Regions from separate parts of the Variovorax sp. 38R genome, predicted to be linked through region 1. Evidence: riboswitches for the same ligand, from Rfam matches in the RefSeq annotation. Region 1 holds a riboswitch; the other holds the start of a gene.
The links. Region 1 has a riboswitch for S-adenosylhomocysteine ahead of ahcY (adenosylhomocysteinase). Riboswitches for the same ligand answer to the same signal wherever they lie in the genome.
Positions count from the first base shown of each region.

Region 2: it holds a riboswitch for S-adenosylhomocysteine, as region 1 does, so the genes downstream of both, metH (methionine synthase) here and ahcY (adenosylhomocysteinase) in region 1, are expected to answer to the same signal.

Region 1 is NZ_CP062121.1:5,831,732-5,835,140, reverse strand. It holds gene IG196_RS27055 (alpha/beta fold hydrolase) at 1-772, opposite strand, end outside; gene phaP (TIGR01841 family phasin) at 795-1,292, opposite strand; S-adenosyl-L-homocysteine riboswitch at 1,534-1,602, shown strand; gene ahcY (adenosylhomocysteinase) at 1,668-3,107, shown strand; gene IG196_RS27040 (TlyA family RNA methyltransferase) at 3,114-3,409, shown strand, end outside.
Region 2 is NZ_CP062121.1:6,849,259-6,852,667, reverse strand. It holds gene metH (methionine synthase) at 1-2,210, opposite strand, end outside; S-adenosyl-L-homocysteine riboswitch at 2,233-2,308, opposite strand; gene IG196_RS31870 (esterase/lipase family protein) at 2,442-3,409, shown strand, end outside.

The sequences.
Region 1 (3,409 bases):
GCACCAGCGGATCGACGTCGCCGTGGATCACCAGCGTGGGCACCTGCACCGCGCGCAGCGCCGGCTTGCGGTTGCCCGACGCGAACACCGCCGCCAACTGCCGCGCCACGCCGCCCGGGTTGAGGCCGCGCAGAAAGGCGAGCTGCGCACGCCCGGCATCGCGTGCCTCGTCGAGCGGAAAAGCGTCGGGCCCGCGCAGCACGCGCCACACCTTGGCGTGGTGCGGCAGGTAGGCCTCGAAGCTGGTGGGCGTGGGCGCGAACAGCACCGCCAGCGCCTCGGGCGTGGGCGGCGGCAGGGCCGGGTCGCCGGTGCTCGACATGATGCTGGTGAGCGAACGCATCCGCTCCGGGTGGTGGATGGCCATCTCCTGCCCGATGGCGCCGCCCATCGACGCACCCACGATGTGGGCGCGCGCGATGCCCAGCGCGTCGAGCAGCCCGGCGCAGTCGTCGGCCATGTCGCGCAGCGTGTAGGGCACCTGCAGCGGCCGGCCCGCCATGGCCTGCAGCATCAGCGCCTGGATGTCGGGCACGCCGGCGTGCGGCAGGTGCGTGGAGTGGCCGATGTCGCGGTTGTCGAAGCGGATCACGTGGTGGCCGCCGGCCTGCGCCAGGCCGGCGCAGAACGCGTCGTCCCAGGCGACCATCTGGGCGCCGAGGCCCATGACCAGCAGCAGCGGCGGCGCCTCGGGGTCGCCGAAGCTGTCCCAGGCCAGGTCGATGCCGTTGGCGCGGGTGCGCCGTTCGGTGCGGGGTGGGACGGCGGTCATGTGGCCCGCGGTTTTCGTTGCGTTACTTGCGCTGCAGCAGCTTCGTGACCTCGTCCACGTTGGCCTGGATGCGCTGGCGCACCACGTCGAAGGCATCGGCCTGCGACTTGGCGGCCAGGGTGGCCAGTTCCTTGATGTCGTCGACGGCGCGCTGGAACGACTGGCGGCCCAGCTCGTCGAGCTTGGCCAGGTTTTCCTTCGGGTCCTTGCCCGGCATCGCCTTGGCGGCGGTCTGCCATTCGCCGATGGCCGTCTTGATCATCTCGGTCTGTCGCTGCACCACGGTCTGCAGGCCCTGGTAGGACTTCTCGTTGGCCTGCATCAGCGCCTGCAGGTCCTTGCGGCCGCTGTCGAGCAGCTTGCCGGCGCCGCCGGTGAGGTTCAGGTTCTGCAGGCGCTCGGCCATGCCCTTGAGGTTCTTCATCGGATCGAGCATGTCCGCGGCGGACGGCGCCGCCTGCTTTGCGCCGGCGCTGCTGGCGGTGGTTTTGTTCGCGGCGGCTTTCTTGGCAGTGGCCATGGTGCGGAATCTCCTGTGTCGGGTGATGAAAACAATCGAACGGGTGGATGCAGGCAGCGGCCGGGCGGCCGGGGCCCGCCGCCACGATACGCCGGGCCGGCGCGGCCGAGGGCGGTCGAAGCGCGGATTTGCCTGCGGAGTTTCCCGAGGTGGCCCATGCGACGCTGAAGCCGCCCGCGCTTTCCGTGATGTGGGATGCCCCGGTCGATTGGCGGGCGGAACGGCCGCGACTACAATCCGGCGCTCCGAGGAGCGTTGCAGCGCCGTCAGGCGTGAGGCTCGGACCACATCGCAACCACGCTCATCCGCTGTTCTCGCGGTGAGTTTTTCTTCCCCGTACGCAGTGGCATCTTTCAAACCAGTTTTGGAGTTCTCATGAGCGCTGTACTCAAGCCCACCCCCGTCTCGACCGCCGACCAGGCGATTGCCGACCTGTCCCTTGCCGCCTGGGGCCGCAAGGAAATCCGCATCGCCGAAACCGAGATGCCCGGCCTCATGGCCATCCGTGAAGAGTTCTCGAAGGGCCAGGCGCTCAAGGGCGCGCGCATCACGGGCTCGCTGCACATGACCATCCAGACGGCCGTGCTCATCGAGACGCTGCAAGCCCTGGGCGCCGAAGTGCGCTGGGCCTCGTGCAACATCTTCTCGACGCAGGACCACGCCGCCGCCGCCATTGCCGCCGCCGGCACGCCGGTGTTCGCCATCAAGGGCGAGTCGCTGACCGACTACTGGGACTACACCCACGCCATCTTCGACTTCGGCCCCAAGGGTTCGAAGGGCGAAGGCCCGAACATGATCCTGGACGACGGCGGCGACGCCACGTTGCTCATGCACCTGGGCCAGCGCGCCGAGAAGGATCTGGGCGTGCTCGCCAATCCGACCAGCGAAGAAGAACGCATTCTTTACGCCGCCATCAAGGCCAAGCTGGCCGTGGACGACACCTGGTACACCCGCAAGTCCGCTGAAATCATCGGCGTGACCGAAGAGACGACCACCGGCGTGCACCGCCTGAACGAGATGAGCGCCAAGGGCACGCTGCTGTTCCGCGCCATCAACGTGAACGACTCGGTCACCAAGAGCAAGTTCGACAACCTGTACGGTTGCCGCGAATCGCTGGTCGACGGCATCAAGCGCGCGACCGACGTGATGATCGCCGGCAAGGTGGCCTGCGTGGCCGGCTACGGCGACGTGGGCAAGGGCTCGGCCCAGGCCCTGCGCGCCCTGAGCGCCCAGGTGTGGGTGACTGAAATCGACCCGATCAACGCCCTGCAGGCCGCGATGGAAGGCTACAAGGTCGTGACCATGGAGTACGCCGCCGACAAGGCCGACATCTTCGTGACCACCACCGGCAACAAGGACGTCATCACGCACGACACGATGGCGAAGATGAAGGACCAGGCCATCGTCTGCAACATCGGCCACTTCGACAACGAGATCGATGTCGCGTCGATCGAGAAGTACGAGTGGGAAGAAATCAAGCCGCAGGTCGACCACATCACCTTTCCGGACGGCAAGAAGATCATCCTGCTGGCCAAGGGCCGCCTCGTGAACCTGGGCTGCGGCACGGGCCACCCGAGCTTCGTGATGTCGTCGTCGTTCGCCAACCAGACCATCGCCCAGATCGAGCTGTTCACCAAGCCCGACGCGTACCAGGTGGGCAAGGTCTACGTGCTGCCCAAGCACCTGGACGAGAAGGTCGCGCGCCTGCACCTGAAGAAGGTCGGCGCCATGCTCACCGAGCTGACCGACGCGCAAGCCGCCTACATCGGCGTGAGCAAGAACGGCCCGTACAAGCCCGACACGTACCGCTATTAAGCGTCCATGCGCGCTGATCAACTGTTGGTAGAACGCGGCATGGCCGCGTCGCGTTCGCAAGCCGTCCGGCTCATCGCCGGCGGCATGCGCTGGCGTGATGCGGGCACGAGCGACGCGTGGCGAAATGTCGTCAAGAACAAGGACGAAGTGCCCGAGTCGGCCGAGCTCGAGCTCGCCGACGCCGCCGAGGCACGCTACGTGTCGCGCGGCGGCCTCAAGCTCGAAGGTGCGCTGGCGGTCAGCGGCGTGGACCCGACGGGCAAGCTGTGCCTGGACGTGGGCCAGTCGACCGGCGGCTTCAC
Region 2 (3,409 bases), 1.0 Mb from region 1:
CGCATCACGCCGTCGATCATTTGCTTCTCGGTCTGCTGGCGCATGCCGTACCAGGTGAGCGCGACCTCGCTGCGCGTCTCGTCGGTGTACAGCTCGATGTCGTCGTCGTTCACGGTGTTGGCGGGCCAGAAGCCGACCACGCCGCTGGCGCTGAGCCAGCGCCCTTCGATGAGGCGCTTGAGCATGCGCTGGCCGTCGGCGTACACGCGCACGGCCTCGGTGCCGACCACGTCGTCTTTCAGGATGGCGGGGAACGGGCCGGCCAGGTCCCAGGTCTGGAAGAACGGGCCCCAGTCGATGTACTTGGCCAGCTCGGTGAGGTCGAAGTTCTTGAACACGCGACGGCCGATGAACTTGGGCACCGTCGGCACGAACTGCGCGAAGTCGACCGGCGTCTTGTTGGCGCGCGCCTTGGCCAGCGGCCACATCGGCACCTGCTTCTTGTTGGCGTGCTGCGTGCGCACCTTGGCGTAGTCGGCGTTGATCTCGTCGATGTACGCGGTGGCTTGGTCGGAGAGCAGGCTCTGCGCCACGCTCACGCTGCGCGAGGCATCGGGCACGTAGACCACGGGGCCTTCGTAGTGCGGCGCAATTTTCACGGCGGTGTGCACGCGGCTGGTGGTGGCGCCGCCGATCATGAGCGGGATCTTCTTGATGCGGAAATGGTCGTCGCGCTGCATCTCGCCGGCCACGTACTGCATCTCTTCGAGGCTCGGCGTGATGAGGCCCGACAGGCCCACGATGTCCGCGCCCTCGACCTTGGCACGCGCCAGGATTTCATGGCACGGGACCATCACGCCCATGTTCACCACTTCGAAGTTGTTGCACTGGAGCACGACGGTCACGATGTTCTTGCCGATGTCGTGCACGTCGCCCTTCACGGTGGCGATGATGATCTTGCCCTTGGTGCGCACGTCGCGGCCCGCGGCCTCATCGCGCAGCTTTTCTTCCTCGATGTAGGGCAGCAGGTGGGCCACGGCCGACTTCATGACGCGTGCCGACTTGACCACCTGCGGCAGGAACATCTTGCCGGCGCCGAACAGGTCGCCCACGATGTTCATGCCGTCCATGAGCGGACCTTCGATCACGTGCAGCGGACGGCCGCCCTTGGCCAGGATCTGCTGGTAGGCCTCTTCGGTGTCTTCGACGATGAAATCGGTGATGCCGTGCACCATGGCGTGCGAGAGGCGCTGGTTGACGTGCACCGGGTGCTCGGGCGTGCCGCGCCATTCGAGGCGCTTGCTTTCGTCCTTGGCACCGCTCTTGGCGGTTTCGGCCACTTCGACGAGGCGCTCGCCCGCGTCGGGGCGGCGGTTGAGCACCACGTCTTCCACGCGCTCGCGCAGCGTGGGCTCCAGGTCGTCGTACACGCCGACCATGCCGGCGTTGACGATGCCCATGTCCATGCCCGCCTGGATCGCGTGGTACAGGAACACGGTGTGGATGGCTTCGCGCATCGGGTCGTTGCCGCGGAAGCTGAAGCTCACGTTGCTCACGCCGCCCGACACCTTGGCACCCGGCAGGTTCTCCTTGATCCAGCGCACGGCGTTGATGAAGTCGACGGCGTAGTTGTCGTGCTCCTCGATGCCGGTGGCAATGGCGAAGATGTTCGGGTCGAAGATGATGTCTTCGGGCGGAAAACCCACCTCGTCGACCAGCACGCGGTAGGCGCGCTCGCAGATCTCGATCTTGCGTGCGTAGGTGTCGGCCTGGCCCTTCTCGTCGAAGGCCATGACCACCGCGGCGGCGCCGTAGCGCTTGACCAGCTTGGCCTCGTGCTTGAACTTGTCGACGCCCTCCTTCATGGAGATGGAGTTGACGATGCCCTTGCCCTGGATGCAGCGCAGGCCGGCCTCGATAACCTCCCACTTCGAGCTGTCGACCATCACCGGCACGCGCGCGATGTCGGGTTCGCTCGCAATGAGGTTCAGGAAGCGGACCATGGCGACCTTGCTGTCGAGCATGGCCTCGTCCATGTTGATGTCGATGACCTGCGCGCCGTTCTCGACCTGCTGGCGCGCGACGGCCAGGGCCTCTTCGAACTGGCCGTTGAGGATCATCCGCGCGAAGGCCTTGGAGCCGGTGACGTTGGTGCGCTCGCCGATGTTGACGAACAGCGTGCCTGCGCCGATGGCGACCGGCTCGAGGCCGGACAGCTTCATGGGAGGGGGAGCAACGGGAGCGGAAACGGAAGCGGGAATCTGGGACATGACCTCACCTGCGGAAGAGTCGAACAGGCGAGCGTCGTTGTCGCCCCAAGCCTGACGATTCGCCTCTGTGGCGAACCGCTGCAACGCTCCTTGGGAAGTCGCGCATTTTAGGTCGATTCGATTGCGCCCTGGGAAAACCCCAGTTTTCATTCCTGCACGTGTCAACAGAATGCGCCCACCGTTTCCGAACGAACGTTCGTGTTTTTAATCAGACGTAAGGGAGAGCGCCAGATGGTCAGGAAGTCGATTGCCCGGTTGCAGCATGCAGCCACCCCGGTGCGCGCCGTGGCCTTGAGCTGCGGCCTCCTGGCCGCAGCGGCCCTCACGGTTTTCACGCCGCCCGCGCAGGCTGCCGCCAGCGACACCGCGACGCGGGTCGAGGCCCGCGTGACCTCCGACACGGCGAAAACCCGCTACCCGATCGTGCTGGTCCACGGCCTGCTGGGCTTCGACAACCTGCTGGGCGTCGATTACTTCTACGACATCCCCGGCAAGCTGGCCGGTGCGGGCGCCAAGGTGTACGTGGCGCAGGTGTCAGGCACCAACACCTCCGAGATCCGCGGCGAGCAGCTGCTGCAGGAGCTCAAGACCATCCGCGCGCTGGAGCAGAACCCCACGCTCAAGTTCAACCTCATCGGCCATTCGCAGGGCTCGCCCACGGTGCGTTACGTGGCGGCGGTGGCGCCCGACATGGTGGCGTCGGTCACGTCGGTGGGCGGCGCGAACGGCGGCTCCAAAGTGGCCGACCTGCTGGCCAAGCTGCCCGAAGGCGGCATCGCCCAGACGCTGGTGGTGAAGGCCATCGGCCTGCTGACGGGGATGATCGGTTTTCTCTCGGGCAAGGACCCGAGCCAGCTGCCCGAAGTGCCGCTGAACGCGCTGGCCTCGCTGACCACGGCGGGCGGCGCGGCCTTCGACGCCAAGTTTCCGCAGGGGCGCCCCGCCGCGGGCTCGTCGTGCGACGTGAAGAGCGGCGCGGCGGTGGCCAACGGCGTGCGCTACTACTCGTGGTCGGGCGTGTCGACCAGCTTCAACCTGTTCGACCCGAGCGACACGGCGCTGTCGACGCTGGGCGGCCTGTTCTTCTTCGGCGAGGCCAACGACGGCCTGCTCGCGGTCTGCACCACGCGACTGGGCACGCACCTGGGCGACTACCGCCAGAACCACCTCGACGAAGTGAACCAGGCCTTCGGCAACAC